One region of the Paracidovorax wautersii genome, then DNA from elsewhere that is predicted to be linked to it. Evidence: predicted binding sites of a transcription regulator. Region 1 holds the regulator's gene; each other region holds the start of a gene.

Region 1 (4,208 bases):
GCTCGCTTGAAAGGGGCGCCTCTGCCGGCGCGCACCCGGCGCCGTCACTCCTGCGGCGTGCGCCCGGCGATGGCCGCCAGACACCGTGCCGCGCTGCGGGCGGTGGCCGTGGTCCGTCTCAGTGCGCGACCGACCCGAGCTTGTCACCGCGGGCGAGGACATCGGCGAACCCATGGTTGACATCGCGGTGGCCCGCCTCGTCCAGGCGCACCGCCAGAACGACGTCACGCAGGCGGGCCTGGGCGGGCAGATGCCAGTAGTCGATGGCGAGTTGCGGCGCCGCGATGTTCTCCACCCGCCCTGCGTCGATTTCAGCCAGGTAGCGCGTGTAGCTGACGACCGCTTCTTCTTCGAAATAGCCCACCAGACGGTGCGCCGTGCGGGAGGAGAACAGGTAGAGCGCGAAGAAGAAGACGAAGAAGAGGGCCTGCACCGTCAGAATCACGAACCGCTCGAACAAGTTGGGCTTGGCGATCTCCAAAAACACCATCAGGTGCATGCGCTCGTTCTCCGCCTCGTCGAGCAAGGTGCGGATCCATCCGTGGTCGTCGATCATCCAGCGCAGGCAGCGCAGATGGACCAGCATGCCTCCCACCATGCCGGGCACCGCCGCAACGGTCTCGAGCACGATGGCGCGGTTGCCGTAGCGCTTGGCGAAGAAGGTGTCCGCCAAAAAGCGAAGGGCCAAGGTGGTGCCCCGGGCGATCCGGTCCGAGAGGCCAGAGACAGGGTGGTGGATTTCAAGAGGGCGGGGAGAGGTGGAGTCGGTCATACCGGTCTTTCGTGGTCTGGGCTTTGACGCTGCTTCAAAGATGTCTATCGCGCCGCTTAAACATGCATCGATTATGAATATTTATTGCGACCGCTCAATGGGGCAAAGTGACTCAGGCGGTGGAGGCTGACCACGGCACAACGACGGAGCAGCAAAGCAAAGCAGCAAAGCGATGAGACCGCGCAGCGAAGTCACAGGCGAAGGCCGATGCGGCTCTCCGTTGGGGCTAGCACAGAGCCAGAGCCAGCGCCAGAAGCGGACCGTGGCTGGGAGCGAGGCTGGTATGCGGGCGGTGGCTTCACCGTGAAGCCGTTCTGGAAGAGCCCCGTCACGCTGGACCGGATGCAGGCCTGATCGGCTGTTGGCGTCCGTGCGCTCGGCATCGCGTCGGGGCGATGGGGGGCCGGCATGCTGCTTGCGGGGCCGCTTCACTGCGGACTGCAGGGCTGCAGAGCGGCCCGGTGGCCCGACTTCCGCTTCGACCGACCAGCAACCAGCCAGCCAGCGACGCGCAGCGGGCAGCGCGGGTGGAGGCGGTGGCTTACCGCTGGGCCGCTTCGCGCGCGACGAGCCGGTCCAGTTCAGCGCAGACGTCGGCCATGCGGCCTGAGATCATGAGCCGGCTGGGATCGCCGGCGTTCGTGTGCCGTACCACGCGCACCGTACGGCGTGGGGACGCGGCGGGCCGCAGCGTGGCAATGGGCGCCGGCGTACCGAAGCGTTCGGCATTGGCGGCAGCGCGGGAGCGTCCGTCGGTAGCGACGCATGAGCCGGGCAACGCCATCCACAGACCTGGCCGGTGAACCCCCGGACCGTGCTGCGCCGTGGCAGGCCGCAGTGCGCTGGCAGCCGGGGGAGAGGTGCGCTTCGCCTGGCTGCCGGCATTCGGCAGATTGCGGCTGAACCAGCGGCCCAGGGCGCGCACAGGTTGAGAGAGGGAAGAGATGGTGAGCAAGGCCATTGCCATGTGAAAACTCCAGCGGTTGCTGATGCCTGGGCATGCGGACGAGCGAGTTCCACCGCCCCGGGTTCGTACCGCCCAGGGAGATTTCTCTCGATGGCCCACTTGCTTCAGCCAGGAGGATTGAACACAGGCAGGATTTGCGAACAGCGCGATGCCGCAGGGTTGACCGGTGGGAACTGAGTACGGTTACCGCACTCGGCCTCCACCCGACCAGACGCCCGCCACCTACGGCGCGCTGCGGGGACGCCTACATGAGCATGGTGTTGCGGATCAGGCCGACCGCCAGGCCTTCGATCTCGAACGGTTCGCCCGGGTGGACGGTGATCACGGGGTAGTCGGGGTTCTCGGGCAGCAGCTCGATGGCGCTGGCCGTGCGGCGCAGGCGCTTGACCGTCACGTCGTCGCCCAGGCGGGCCACGATGATCTGGCCGTTGCGCGCGTCGCGTGTGGACTGCACGGCCAGCAGATCGCCGTCCATGATGCCGGCGTCGCGCATGGACATGCCGCGCACCTTGAGCAGGTAGTCGGGCTTGTGCTGGAACAGGCTGCCCTCGATGGTGTAGCTCTGGTCCACATGTTCCTGGGCGAGAATCGGAGACCCTGCCGCCACGCGGCCGACCAAGGGCAGCACGAGCTGCGACAGGCCGGGAATGGGCAGATGGAACTGGGTGCCGCGGGCGGCGTTGATGGAGCGAACCGTATCGCTGCGCAACCGGATGCCCCGGGAGGTGCCGCTGACCAGCTCGATGACGCCCTTGCGGGCAAGGGCCTGCAGATGCTCTTCGGCCGCGTTGGCCGACTTGAAGCCCAGCTCTGCGGCGATCTCGGCCCGGGTGGGCGGCGCGCCGGTGCGGGCGATGGCGGTCTGGATCAGGTCCAGAATCTGCTGCTGGCGGGCCGTGAGCTTGGGACTGTCGAGCATGGGGTGTTCCAGTGCGTTCAAAGAGTGGGCTGGCTGGACTGTTTTTTAATCCAGTACCTGTATTTTTTACCAGTTTTTTAAGGGATGCAAGTGGGCGCAGGAAAAATTGTGGTGCTGGGCACCGGCGGGACCATCGCCGGCACGGCGGCGAATGCGGGCGACAACATCGGCTACACCGCGGCGCAGGTCGGTGTGCAGCAGTTGCTGGATGCCGTCCCCGTCCTGGCGGCGCTGGCGGGTGGCGCGCTGGTGTCCGAACAGGTGGCGCAGGTGGACAGCAAGGACATGCCGTTCGACGTGCTGCTGACGCTGGCCGCCCGTTGCGCGCACCATCTGGCCGATCCGGCCGTTGCGGGTCTGGTCATCACGCACGGCACCGACACGATCGAAGAGACCGCCTGGTTCCTGCATGCGCTGCTGGATGCGCGCAAGCCCGTGGTGCTGACCTGCGCCATGCGGCCGGCGACGGCCCTCGTGCCGGACGGCCCGCAGAACCTGCTGGATGCGGTGGCCGTGGCCGCCATGCCCGGCGCCCGTGGCGTGGTGGTGGTGGCGGCCGGCGCCGTGCACGGCGCGCTTTCGGTGCGCAAGGTGCATCCCTATCGCATCGATGCGTTCGACTCGGGAGAGCAGGGGCCGCTCGGCTGGGTGGAGGAGGGGCGGGTGCGCATGGCGCACGCCTGGCCGGTGAACGCCGCCCTGGGCCCGGGCGTCACGGGTGGCTCCTCTGAAGGGACCGCGGCGCCTTCCGCTTTGCCTGTCTGGCCGCGCGTCGAGATCGTCATGAACCATTCCGGCGCCGATGGCCGTGTGGTGGATCTGCTGGTGGCCGACGGCGTGGCGGGTCTGGTGGTGGCGGCCACGGGCAACGGCACGCTGCACCACGCGCTGGAGGCTGCCTTGCTGCGCGCGCAGGCCGCGGGCGTGGCCGTGCGGGTGACGACGCGCTGCACCTTGGGCCGCGTGCTTGCCAGGCCGACGGATGCCCTGCCTGTCGATGCGCAGGGACTGAGCCCGGTGAAGGCACGCATCGCGCTGTGGCTGGAGCTGTACCGGACGCGTCGCACAGCGCAGGGGCCCGCGGCCGGCTGAAAACAACAACGCCCCGCAGGGCGGGGCGTCGAAGAGAGGTGTGGTCGCCGCCGGCTGGCGGCGCCGCACCCGGTCAGCCTGCCAGGGCCTGCAGGGCGCGTTGCGTGATGTCTTCCACGCTGCCGGTGCCGCTGATCTTGCGGTACTTGGGCGCGTTCGCCGGGTCCTGGGCGGCCCAGCCGGAGTAGTAGTCCACCAGCGGTCGGGTCTGCGCGCTGTAGACGTCCAGGCGCTTCTTGACGGTGTCTTCCTTATCGTCTTCGCGCTGGATCAGCTCCTCGCCCGTCACGTCATCCTTGCCTTCGACCTTGGGCGGGTTGAACTTCACGTGGTAGGTGCGGCCGCTGGCGGGGTGCGAGCGGCGGCCACTCATGCGTTCGATGATGGCATCGAAGGGCACATCGATCTCGAGCACGTAGTCGAGCTTGACGCCGGCCGTCTTCAGCGCGTCGGCCTGG
Region 2 (4,208 bases), 150 kb from region 1:
GCGCTCCACGCGCACCGCCACGTCGCCGCCCCGATCGCTCACGGCGAAGGCCGTGCCCAGCACCTCCACTTGGCCCAGCCGGGTCTGCACCGTCCAGGGCCGCTGCGGGTCGCGGGCCACATCGAAGTACGCATGCCCGCGGTCCAGCACCACGTTGCGATCCCGGCGCGAGAAACGGGCCCGCAGCGCGCCGTCGGCGGCCAGGGCCAGCACGCTGCCGTCGGGCAGCGGAATGCGCGGCAACTGCTCGCGCGGCCGCGTGGTCCACCGGGCTTCGTACGTGGGCGCATGGTTCCAGTGGCGCAGTCCGAACCAGCCGGAGAACGCGGCCATCCCCAGCAGGCCGGCGCCGCTGCCGGCACGGCGCAGCCACTGGCGCCGCGCCGCGCGGACCATGGGCAACGCTTCGTCGGGAAACACATCGGCCCGCAACTGCGGCGCCAGGCCGGCGACGGCCTGCCAGCGCGCATGGGCCGCCTGCCATGCGGATTCGTTGGCGGGCGTGCGGGCCCGCCAACGCTCGGCCTGCGCCTGGGCCTGGGCGGCGCGGGCCGCATCGCCGCCATGCAGGGCCGCCAGATAACCCAGCGCCTGCTGCACCCGGCGCGGGTCGGCCGCGTCTCCGTGCATCACGCGGCGCCCCCGGGCCTGCAACTGGCGGCCAGGTCGGAGAGATCGAACACCGCCCGTGCCACGTGCTGCTCCACGGCGCGCTGCGAGAGCCCGAGCGCCGAGCCCACTTCCGCGTGCGTATGGCCATGCAGGCGCACGCGGGCGAACACGTCACGGCGCAGGCGCGGCATGCGGTCGATGCGTGCGATCACGCGCGCCAGCTGCTCGCGCGCGGCAACGATGCGCTCGGCGCTGGGCACCGTGTCGTCCTGACGCGCGAGCCAGGCTTCCAGGACCGAGGCTTCGGTACGCCGCCGGCGCTGGCCGTCGATCCACAGATTGCGCGCCGCCTGGAACAGCAGCGCCCGCGCATTGGTGACCGGATGTTCCAGCGCGTGGGCATAGGCCTGCGCAAAGCTGGACTGCGCGATGTCGCCCGCATCGGCAGCGTTGCGCAGCCGCCCGGCCAGATAGTGGCGCAGGTCGGCGTAGCTGGCCAGCAGATCGGCCAGCGCCTGGCGCTGCGGCAGCGCGGCGCTGTGGGTCGGTTCCAGGGGTTCGCAGGATGCCTGCATGCGATGCCATTTATTGCAAATCGTTCGCATTCTAGGGCGCAACCGATGCCCCTGCCGGTCGTTTTTCAGAACAGGCAGCCCTGCCCCCGCGCCAATGCGGGCCGGAACTGGGTGACATCCAGTTCGATGCGCCGGCGGTTCAGACCCAGGCGCCGGCAGGCGTGGGCGAAGCGCTGGCGCAGCAGGTCGGCCCACAGCCCCGTGCCCTTCATGCGCGTGGCGTGGTCGGCGTCGTACGCCTTGCCGGCCGCACGGCCGGCCTCGTCGATGCCGTGGAGGTCCTGGATGCGCGCCAGCACCCGCGCGGCGCGCTGGGGGTAGTGCTGCTCCAGCCATTCGCGCATGAGCGGGTTCACCTCCCACGGCAGGCGCACGACGGTGTAGAAGGCCGACGTGGCGCCCGCATCGCGCGCGGCCTCCAGCACCTGCTCCATGTCTTCGTTGATGAAGGGGATCTGCGGCGCCACGCTCACGCCCACCGGAATGCCGGCCTCGGCCAGCGTGCGGATGGTGCGCAGCCGCCGGTGCGGGGCGGCCGCGCGCGGCTCCAGGATGCGGGCCAGGCGCGCATCCAGCGTGGTGATCGTGACGTAGGCCGCAGCAAGCCGCTCGTGCGCCAGGGGTGCCAGCAGGTCCACATCGCGTTCCACGCCGCTGGACTTGGTGATGAGCGAGAACGGATGGCGCGCATCGCGCATCACCTCGATGAGGCCGCGCGTCAAGCGCAGCTCCCGTTCCACGGGCTGGTAGCAGTCCGTCGCCGAGCCGATATTGACCAGCGTGGGCACGTGCGCCGGCCGGGCCAGTTCGCGGCGCAACAGGTCGGCGATGTTGTGCTTGGCGATGATCTGCGTCTCGAAGTCCAGCCCCGGCGACAGGTTCAGGTAGCTGTGCGTGGGCCGCGCGTAGCAATACACGCAGCCATGCTCGCAGCCGCGGTAGGGGTTCACGGACTGGTCGAAGAAGATGTCGGGCGAGTCGTTGCTTGTCAGCGCGCTGCGCGCCGTCTCCAGGATGACCCGGGTGGCAGGGGCCGCTGCGGGCTCGCCGCCGTGCACCTCGTCCAGCGTGCTCCAGCCGTCGTCGAACGCATCGCGTGCCTCGCGCGAGAAGCGGTGGGCGTGCTGCGAGGCCAGCCCGCGGCCCTTGATGGCTTGGACGGGAATGAAGGCGTCGGACATGGCGGCAGGCGTGCTTGAAGTAACTGTTTAAATATACAGTACTTATCAGACACGTGCCTGCCGGCTGCCGTCGTTCGGCGGGCTCGTGGCCGCGGCCATTGCCCCGCCGCCGCAGTGCGAGATTGCGCGTGGGCTACAGTCCCGCCCTTTCATCGAACCCTTTCCAACCACCCCTCCATCACAAGGTGAACACCATGGCGCGCAAGCCCTCCATCACACTGTCCTCCCTGGACGTGGACCGCATCGAAGCCCTCATGGCCGGCATTCCGGCCAGCGCCTTCCCGGGCAAGGCGGACCTGCAGGCGGAGCTGGACCGCGCCGACGTGGTGGCGCCCGAGCAAATGCCCGCCGACGTCGTCACCATGAATTCGACCGTGCAGTTCGCCATCCGCGAGACGGGCAAGGACTTCTGCCTGAGCCTCGTCTACCCGCGGGACATGGACGGCAGCGCAGACCGCGTGTCGATCTTCGCGCCCGTGGGCAGTGCCCTGCTGGGACTGTCCGTGGGCGACGAACTGGCCTGGCCCGGCCCGGGCGGCAAGCCCATGACCGTGCAGGTGAAGCAGATCGTCTACCAGCCCGAGAGCGCGGGCGACCTGCACCGCTGACGGGGCGACGGCGACGCGCTCAGCCCAGCAGCGCGCCCGCCAGCGCCACGGCCAGGCCGGTGCCCACCAGCCCGGCCTGCCAGCGCAGCGCCTGCGTCCACGACGGCACGTGGCGCTCCACCCGCTGGTACAGCAGCCGCCCCGCCATCAGCGACAGCAGGAAGGCCCCGGCCATGCCCAGAGCGTTGAGCAGCGGCGCGCCCGGCCACCAGTGGCTGACCAGGGCATTGACCAGCAGGCACACCGGGAAGTGCACCAGGAACACCGAGTACGACATGCGCCCGAGCCGCTGCAGGCGCTCGCCCCCCTGCGCCGCCCAGGCCGGAGCCGGTTCGCGCAGCAGGAACACGAGGACGATGGCCGTGCACAGCGCCAGGGCGATGCGCCCGCGGAAGTCCACCGCCAGCGACATCCCGCCCAGGAAGGCCATCGCCGCCAGCCAGAGCCCCGGCCGCGGCGAACGCACCGCCCAGCAGGCCATCATGCCCAGGCCGTAGGCGCCCCAGAAGTACAGGGCCCACATGTCCAGCCCCGGCTGGCGGTTGAAGACCAGCAGCGACGCCGCCGTGCCGGCCACCACCAGCACCTGGGCCACGCGCGCCTTGCGCTGCGCCTGCGCCCCCGGCCACAGGCGCACGGCCGCGAACAGCAGCGCCGTCACGGCGAACAGCTGGAAATCGATCGCCACGTACCAGACGCCGGCGGACAGGGCCTCTTCGCCCACGATGTCCTGCAGCAGCAGCGCGTTGGCAATCAGCTGCGACAGGCCCGGGTCGGCCGGCACGGACGGGTGGTCCATCCAGGGCCGCACGGCAGCGGCCGCCAGCACCGCGCCCACCAGCGCGACGGCGTACGGCACAACCAGCCGCACGAAGCGCCGCCCGATCTGCTGCGAGGCGCTGTCGAAGCGGGCCACGCCGGCGGGCGCCAGGCTGGCCGCCGCCAGGTAGCCGCCCAGCACCAGGAACACCTGCACCGCCATCCGGCCGTAGGTGCTGAACCAGTCCACGACCGCCGGCATGAGCGGCAGGGCCGCATCCGACATGGGGCCGTAGAACGCGAGGTGGTGGCAGACGATGGTGGCGCAGGCCAGGCCCTTGATCGCGTCGATCAAGGTATTGCGGGACGAGGAAGACATGCGGAAGGCGGAAAGCAGAAGCGCAGCGCGGCGGTGCTGTGGAGGGGATGCCTGCGGGGCAAAGCCCGCTATTGTGCCCCTGGCGTGCATCGCG
Region 3 (4,208 bases), 710 kb from region 1:
AAAGTGGGTGATGCCCCGCTCGTCCACATAGGCCCACAGATCCGCCCACGCGGCATGCTGCGAAAACAGGAGCAGCATGCCCAATACGGACGAGCGCCAGCGGCCTAAAAGACCAGCAAGGCTTGAACCCAGCGCGGCAAGGCGGCCTGCCATGGCTTCAGATGTCCACTTCCACGGCGTCGCCGTGCAGTTCCATCAGTTCACGCCGCGCGGCCGCTTCGCCCTTGCCCATCAGCTTGGTGATCAGGCCTTCGGTGGCGGCGAAGTCCATGTCGCCCAGCTGCACCGGTAGCAGGCGGCGGGTGTCGGGGTTGAGCGTGGTTTCCCACAGCTGCTCGGCGTTCATCTCGCCCAGGCCCTTGAAGCGGCTGATCTGGCACTTCTCGCGCGGCACGCCGTCCTTGGCGCACTTGTCCAGGATGGCCTCCAGCTCGCCATCGTCCAGCGCGTAGAGCTTGGAGGCCGGCTTCTTGCCCCGCGCCGGCACGTCCACGCGGAACAGCGGCGGGCGCGCCACGTAGATATGGCCGGTCTCGATGAGCTTGGGGAAATGGCGGAAGAACAGCGTGAGCAGCAGCACCTGGATGTGCGAGCCGTCCACGTCGGCGTCCGACAGGATGCAGATCTTGCCGTAGCGCAGGCCGGACAGGTCGGGCGCATCGTTGGGGCCATGCGGGTCGACGCCGATGGCCACCGAGATGTCGTGGATTTCGGTGTTGGCGAACAGGCGGTCGCGGTCCACCTCCCAGGTGTTGAGCACCTTGCCGCGCAGTGGCAGCACGGCCTGGCTTTCCTTGTCGCGGCCCATCTTGGCGCTGCCGCCGGCGGAGTCGCCCTCGACCAGGAACACCTCGTTGTGCGAGATGTCGCGGCTTTCGCAGTCGGTGAGCTTGCCGGGCAGCACGGCCACGCCGGAGCCTTTCTTCTTCTCCACCTTCTGGCCCGCCTTCTGGCGTGTCTGCGCGGCCTTGATGGCCAGTTCGGCCAGCTTCTTGCCGTAGTCGACGTGCTGGTGCAGCCACAGTTCGAGCGCCGGGCGCACGAAGTTGCTGACCAGGCGCACGGCATCGCGCGAGTTCAGCTTTTCCTTCACCTGGCCCTGGAACTGCGGGTCCAGCACCTTGGCCGACAGCACGTAGCTGGCGCGGGCGAACACATCCTCGGGCAGCAGCTTCACGCCCTTGGGCAACAGCGAATGCAGCTCGATGAAGCTCTTGACCGCGTTGAACAGGCCGTCGCGCAGGCCCGCGTCGTGCGTGCCGCCGGCGCTGGTCGGAATCAGGTTGACGTAGCTCTCGCGCACGGGCGCGCCTTCGTCGGTGAAGCCCACGCACCACGCGGCCCCCTCGCCTTCGGCAAAGCTCTCGTGGTGGCGGTCGGCAAAGCCCTCGCCCTCGAAGAGCGGAATCACCGGGTCGGCCGACAGCGTCTGCGCTAGGTAGTCGCGCAGGCCGCCCTTGTACTGCCAGGTCTGGGTCTCCTTGGTCTTTTCGTTCACCAGCGACACCGTCACGCCCGGCATCAGCACGGCCTTGCTGCGCAGCAGATGGGTGAGTTCGCCCATGGGCAGGGCCAGCGTCTCGAAGTACTTGCCGTCGGGCCAGACGCGCACCGTCGTGCCCTGCTTGCGCTCGCCGGGCTCCAGCGGTCGGGCCACCAGCGGCTCGGTCACGTCGCCGCCCTGAAACACCAGGCGGGCGACCTGCCCTTCGCGGTGGGTGCTGGCCTCCAGGCGCAGGGCCAGGGCGTTGGTCACGCTCACGCCCACGCCGTGCAGCCCGCCCGAGAAGCTGTAGGCGCCGCCCTTGCCCTTGTCAAACTTGCCGCCCGCGTGCAGGCGGGTGAACACCAGCTCGATCACCGGTGCCTTTTCCTCGGGGTGCAGGCCGAAGGGAATGCCCCGGCCGTCGTCTTCGATGCTCACCGAGCCGTCGGTGTGCAGGGTGACCTTGATCTTCTTGCCGTGCCCGGCCAGCGCCTCGTCGGCGGCGTTGTCCAGCACCTCCTGCAGGATGTGCAGGGGGTTGTCGGTGCGGGTGTACATGCCCGGGCGCTGCTTGACGGGCTCCAGCCCTTTCAGGACGCGGATCGAGCCTTCGGAGTATTCGCTGGCGGGAGTGGATGCGGGTTTGACTGCCATGGCGGCGGATTGTAGTGCTGGATATAACAACAGTTTTCTCCACTCCGGTTTTATCCGCCGGGCGCCCTCCCGCTCTCCGCTGTCGCAGCCACGCCAGCGCGAAAGGCGGGTTTTGGCTACATTCGCCGGATGCATAAAGACACACAGAAACTGTCCATGGCCCAGGTGCTGATGTGCGGCGCCGCCATCGTCACGCTGTCCATGGGCATCCGGCACGGGTTCGGCCTGTGGCTGCAGCCCATCACGCAGGACATGGGCTGGACGCGCCAGACCTTTGCCCTGGCAATCGCCGTGCAGAACATCGCCTGGGGCGTGTTCGGCATCTTCGCCGGCATGGCGGCCGACCGGTTCGGGGCCTTCCGTGTGCTGATCGGCGGGGCGGTGCTCTATGCGCTGGGCCTGGCCGGCATGGCGCTGTCGCCGACGCCGCTGCTGTTCGCCCTCACCGCCGGCGTGCTGATCGGCGCGGCCCAGGCGGGCACCACCTATGCCGTGATCTACGGCGTGCTGGGCCGCCAGATCGCGCCCGAGAAGCGCTCCTGGGCCATGGGCGTGGCGGCCGCGGCCGGTTCGTTCGGCCAGTTCCTGATGGTGCCCGTGGAGGGCCAGCTGATCGCCGGCCTGGGCTGGCAGGAGGCCCTGCTCGCCCTCTCGGCCATGGTGCTGCTCATCGTGCCGCTGGCCTTCGGCCTGCGCGAGCCGGGCTTCGGCAACGCTGCCGGGGGTGCAAAGCTCCAGCGCAGCCAGACCGTGGGGCAGGCCATGTCCGAGGCGCTGCGCTATCCCAGCTTTCTGCTGCTCACGGCCGGCTACTTCGTGTGCGGCTTCCAGGTGGTGTTCATCGGCGTGCACATGCCCAGCTACCTGAAGGACCATGGCCTGTCGCCCCAGGTGGCCAGCTATGCGCTGGCGCTGATCGGCCTGTTCAACGTGTTTGGCACCTACATCGCCGGCACGCTCGGCCAGCGCATGGCCAAGCGCAAGATCCTCGCCTTCATCTACTTCGCGCGGGCGGTGGCCATCAGCGTCTTCCTGCTGGTGCCGCTGTCGCCGCTGTCGGTGTATGTGTTCTCGGCCGTCATCGGCTTCCTGTGGCTGTCCACCGTGCCGCCCACCAACGCCACCGTGGCGCAGATCTTCGGGGTGCAGCATCTGTCGATGCTGGGCGGCTTCGTGTTCTTCAGCCACCAGATCGGCAGCTTCCTGGGCGTGTGGCTGGGCGGGCTGCTGTACGACCAGACCGGCAGCTACGATGTGGTCTGGTACCTGGCCATCGCGCTGGGCGTCTTCGCGGGGCTGGTGAACCTGCCCGTGAAGGAAGCCCCGATCCTGCGCGCGCCCCAGGCCGCCTGACCCTCCAACCCCGCTACCGCCATGCCCACCACCGCTGCCCCGACGCCCGCTCCCGCCGCGCCCGCGTTCGCCCGCGCCGGTGGGCCTGGGCGCTGGCGGGCGCGGCGGTGCTCGCACTGGTCTTCCTGCTGTACACCGAGCCCGGCTTCGTGGTGATGATGGCGGACCAGGTGTGGGCCTGCTTCTGAGGCAAGATCCAAGCAAAATCGGCCTCCAGCGCTTATTGGATAAGCGCATATAGCTCCCATTTCAATAGCAAACCCATGCCACAGAACCTGCCCGCGGCCCCGTCGCCCTGGATCGAGCGCTGGGCCCACCTGCTGCCGCAGGGCGGTTCGGTGCTGGACGTGGCCTGCGGCGCCGGCCGGCATGTGCGCTGGCTGCACGCACGCGGCCACCGCGTCACCGGCGTCGACCGGGACGCCGCGGCCCTGGCGCCGCTGCAAGCCCTGGGCGAGATGGTCTGCGCAGACATCGAAGGCGGCCCCTGGCCGCTGCCCGGCCGCCGGTTCGACGCGGTCGTCGTCACCAACTACCTCTGGCGGCCGCTGCTGCCGGTGCTGGTCGCCAGCGTGGCGCCCGGCGGCGTGCTGCTGTACGAGACCTTCGCCGCAGGCAACGAGCGGCTGGGCCGGCCGGCACGCCCGGAGTTTCTTTTGCGGCCCGGGGAACTGCTGGCCGCCTGCACGGGTCTGCGTACCGTGGCCTTCGAGGA
Region 4 (4,208 bases), 2.8 Mb from region 1:
CCCGAGGCGGCGCTGCCCGGCATCTTCGAGCCCATGAAGCGGGGCCAGGGCTACCAGACGGGTCACCGCACCAACCTGGGCCTGGGCCTGTTCATCTGCAAGCAGATCGTCGATGCGCACGGCGGCCAGATCACGGCCTGCTCGGAGAACGGCATGGTCGAAGTGACCATGAAGCTGCCGGCCAGCGGCGCGCAGGCGTAAGAAGACAGGGAAGACTGCGCAGCCGCAAAGGCTGCGGATCGAGCAGCGCAGCCTCCCATCCGTCCAAGCTCTGCACCTGGGCCACCGCACAAGACGACGCTGGAAAAATCCGGTACTTCCATGTCAGACCACCGGGCAAGTACCGGATCCCTGTCCGAGCGGAGTGCCCTCAGTCGAGTCCTACAGTGGAGGCCTCGCAAGAAATTTTATCCGGGTAAGACGAACCAGCTCTCCATAGCTGATGGGTCGAGCGACGATTGCTGCGGAAGAATTTTCTTGCCAGTGGGCCCAGGCCTTACCGCGCGAGGGGTCGTACACCAGTTTGAACAGGTGCGTGGGCACGGCGACCCCCGTTGAGCCGATCTTACGAGCGCCAGGTTCGAACACAGGCCCCGTGATGACATAAACATCTCCACGGGCACGCATCACGTATTTGCGGGTGTCATCCTCAATCTTTGCCCACGAGCCGCCGTTTTGCTTGGGATCTTGAGGCACGATGTTCGCAAGACTGAACGACTGCGCCATGGATTCAGCCGTGCCCATATCTCCAGCGGGTGCCATGTGACCTCGAGACCAGCCTGAGCCTTTGTAGTCGTCCAGTTCGGCTCTTTCGCCGCGCGGCAGGCGTGCATCGGCAAAGAATTTGTCTGGGCGCTTCAAGCCTTGGCCAGAGATGAGGATCTGTCGATTGAGTCTCTGCGCTACGAAAACCGGCGTCTTGGTATTGCCTGAGTGCAGCACTGCGAAGGCATCGAAGCAGAGCTCGCGGAGTTTGGGCGCCGATGGCGTGACGGGTGGCCTTCCACCAGCGAAGTGCTGAGGACAGTCCCAAAACCTCCGCTGACAGGAGCACTGGATTGAACAGTCGCACGCGGCTCGTCCTGGCCGATGCCGGTCGGCACCATTCCGCAACCGGTTGCCTGCAGGCCTAAAACGCTGGCCGTAAACACTGCAATCAGCAGCCTTCTGACGCCGCTCGATCCCTTCACGAGTCGGACCGTAGGCTTACGGGAAGGCTTCTTCTTTCGCTTGCTTGTCATCGGCGGGCGAGTCTACTGGTGTGGATGTGCAAGGACGCTCGCAGGCAAGAACGGATGGCCCCGCAAGCCGATCAAGATTTCTTTTTCAGATTCCAAATTGCCCTCAAGCGCAAGTCGTGGCGCCGATGCTGGATTGGACGCTACGGAATGCGCAGCAATCTTCGGCCAAGGAGAAAAACTCCTACGCTCAAGGCTCGGGAGATCAATATACTGTACATAAATACAGTATTAAATCATGGCCTGCGCAGCACCATCGCTCACCCATCCACCGTCGAGCTTCGACCGGTGGCAGCTGCCCACCCATGTGGCGGAAGCGGTCTGGAAAGGAGACGAGCTGGGAGCGTCGGAAGGAAGAACTGTATCCACAGGCCATGAGCTTCTGGATCGGGCTTTGCCAGGCAATGGATGGCCCACAGCCAGCCTGTCAGAGGTGCTCCAGCCGCAGGCCGCGGTCTGCGAGTGGCGCCTGCTCTCGCCGGCCCTGTCGGGTCTGCTGGCAGACAAGGACTGCTGCCTTTATCTCGTCGCGCCGCCCAAGCAGCCCAGTGCGATGGGACTGGCGCAACTCGGCGTCCAGCCCAAGCAGGTGGTGTGGATCGCGGCCGACGGCCCCGCAGACCGGCTCTGGGTGACCGAACAGTTGTGCAAGTCCGATCCGGCAGGCGCCGTGCTGTCATGGCTTCCGCAGGCGCGGCCGGAGCAGATCCGCCGGCTCCAGGTACACGCCCACAGCTGTGACGCTCCGATCTTCCTGTTTCGCCCGGAATCAGCTCTGCGTGATACGTCGCCTGCGCCGTTGCGCCTGTCGGTGCGTCCGGGTGTCGGGTGGCACATCGATGTCCAGGTGCGCAAGCGCCGCGGTGCGTCGCTTGATGAGGTGCTGCACCTCCCGGCGATGCCAGGCAATCTCGACATCGTCATTCCCCCTCGGTTGCGCACACTTGCGCCGCTGCAGGTCAACGGCTCGGAGGTGACCCATGTTGTGGGCCGCACTGCTCCCCGTACCGACAGAATCCGAGTCGCCAACTGATCCGCTCCCTCTCAGTGTTTGGGCCCTGCAGTTCACGCCCCGCGTCGCGGTGGTTGAAGGCGCGGTCCTCTTGGAGGTAGGGGCAAGCGCGAGGCTGTTTGGCGGAGTTGAGGCATTGCAGGCGCAGGTCGCGGAAGGTGCGCATGAGCTCGGTGCCGCCGTGGCTTGGGCGCCGACAGGTCTTGCGGCCTTGGCACTGGTTCGGCATGGCATTGCTGACGGCCTGTCTACGCCCATCGCGCGGACCCTGGACAAGCTCCCTCTAGATTCCATCACTGCGATAGGTAGGCACCAGGCCACTCTCGCCCGTGTCGGTTGCCGCACGCTCGGCCAGGTGCGCGCACTGCCGCGCGGTGGTCTGGGCCGACGCTTCGACAAAGAACTCCTCACCGCCCTGGACCAAGCGTATGGCTTGCGCCCGGAAGCCTACGAGTGGCAGACGATCCCCGACACCTTCAGTGCCCGACTTGAACTCATGTCACGCGTCGAGACGGCACCCGCATTGCTGTTCGGCGCCCGGCGCCTCTTGCTGCAGCTGGTGGGATGGCTGAGATCCCGGCGGCTCGGCACTACCGCATTCACTTTACGCTGGTGCCACGACGTGATGCGATCCAAGGATGCGGGCACCGGTGGCGAGCTCACCGTCCGCACCGGATCCGCCACGCAGAACATCGAGCACCTGGCACGGTTGTTGGCGGAGCACCTGTCCAAGGAAACGCTGAAGGCGCCGGCAGGTGACATCGAGCTCGTGGTCAGCGAGGTGGCACCGCTCGTTGAAGAGAGCCGCTCCCTCATTCCCGATAGCGTCCGCCAGGGCGCGAGCATGGTGTTGACGTTGGAGCGCATCCAAGCCCGCCTCGGGGACGAGAGCGTGCGTCGCCCCACCATGCGAGAAGACCATCGGCTCGAATGGGCGCAGTCCTGGTGCTCGACGGCCAAGTGCAAGCCGGAGACGGTCATTTGGGCGCAGCAGCTGCCCGTGCCCACGTGGGTGCTGGACGAGCCCTTGCGCCTCGCAGAGCGAGACCACCGGCCCGTGTACCAAGGACTGCTGCAATTGCTTTTGGGCCCCGACCGGATCGAAGGTGGGTGGTGGCACCGAACATCAGCAGGTGAAGATGGGTCCACCCATAACGTGCAGCGGGACTATTGGCTGGCGCTGAGCCCAACAGCCGGAGTGCTGTGGGTGTTCCACACCCGCCTGGCTGGCGACGAGACCGCCTGGTTCCTCCATGGCCATTACGGCTGACAGCTAAGACCAGCCATGTCGTCCGAATCAACTTCTCTCCTGCCCGCGTATGCCGAGCTTCGCTGCATGTCGAACTTCACCTTTTTGCGGGGTGCCAGCGAAGCGCACGAACTCGTGCAGCGAGCCAAGCAACTTGGATACAGCGCGTTGGCCATCACGGACGAGTGCAGCCTGGCAGGCATCGTGCGCGCCCATGTCGCAGCGAAGGAAGCGGAACTGCCGCTGCTGATCGGTGCGCACTTTGTCGTCCAGCCCGAGAGCGAAGCCGAAGGCCGGTCCACATTGGTTGTGCTGGCCCAGGACCTGGAGGGCTACGGCAACCTCTGCCAATTCATTACGAAACTTCGGCGCGCTTCACCCAAAGGCGAATACCACCTCGCCACCCACGGGCTGAAGAAAGGCGAACTGTCCCATTGCCTTGCACTGCTGTGCCCCGACCGCGCCAGCACGGATGCGCAGCTGGAGATCATGGGGCGCTGGACGTTGCGGCATTTCACGGGACGAGCCTGGATAGGCGTCGACCTCGTCCGTCGCCTCGATGATGAACTGTGGCTGTACCGCATGCGCGAACTCTCCGCGCTGACCGCCCTCCCGCTGGTTGCCGTGGGCGATGTGCACATGCATGTGCGGTCACGCAAACCTCTGCAGGATGTGCTGACAGCCATCCGCGTGGGCAAGCCGCTGACCG

What was found. Region 1 encodes LexA, which represses DNA repair genes until DNA is damaged. Its sites were predicted from a motif close to ACTGTATNNNNATACAGT; they were not measured.
Region 2: the regulator LexA is predicted to act here: its motif matches at 2,391-2,408, upstream of QE399_RS17825 (PA0069 family radical SAM protein).
Region 3: the regulator LexA is predicted to act here: its motif matches at 2,157-2,174, upstream of QE399_RS20550 (DNA topoisomerase IV subunit B).
Region 4: the regulator LexA is predicted to act here: its motif matches at 1,451-1,468, upstream of imuA (translesion DNA synthesis-associated protein ImuA).

What each region holds. Positions count from the first base shown of each region.
Region 1 covers NZ_JAVIZX010000001.1:3,814,470-3,818,677, reverse strand. The annotation lists gene QE399_RS17175 (alternative oxidase) at 119-772, opposite strand; gene QE399_RS17170 (hypothetical protein) at 1,314-1,739, opposite strand; gene lexA (transcriptional repressor LexA) at 1,984-2,658, opposite strand; gene QE399_RS17160 (asparaginase) at 2,743-3,750, shown strand; gene adk (adenylate kinase) at 3,824-4,208, opposite strand, start outside.
Region 2 covers NZ_JAVIZX010000001.1:3,965,019-3,969,226, forward strand. The annotation lists gene QE399_RS17815 (FecR family protein) at 1-630, opposite strand, end outside; gene QE399_RS17820 (RNA polymerase sigma factor) at 630-1,187, opposite strand; gene QE399_RS17825 (PA0069 family radical SAM protein) at 1,253-2,368, opposite strand; gene rnk (nucleoside diphosphate kinase regulator) at 2,563-2,976, shown strand; gene QE399_RS17835 (acyltransferase family protein) at 2,996-4,114, opposite strand.
Region 3 covers NZ_JAVIZX010000001.1:4,527,928-4,532,135, forward strand. The annotation lists gene QE399_RS20545 (lytic transglycosylase domain-containing protein) at 1-78, opposite strand, end outside; gene QE399_RS20550 (DNA topoisomerase IV subunit B) at 158-2,140, opposite strand; gene QE399_RS20555 (MFS transporter) at 2,270-3,493, shown strand; gene QE399_RS20560 (class I SAM-dependent methyltransferase) at 3,757-4,208, shown strand, end outside.
Region 4 covers NZ_JAVIZX010000001.1:1,013,420-1,017,627, forward strand. The annotation lists gene QE399_RS04670 (sensor histidine kinase) at 1-201, shown strand, start outside; gene QE399_RS04675 (DNA/RNA non-specific endonuclease) at 382-1,059, opposite strand; gene imuA (translesion DNA synthesis-associated protein ImuA) at 1,477-2,271, shown strand; gene QE399_RS04685 (Y-family DNA polymerase) at 2,219-3,520, shown strand; gene QE399_RS04690 (error-prone DNA polymerase) at 3,587-4,208, shown strand, end outside.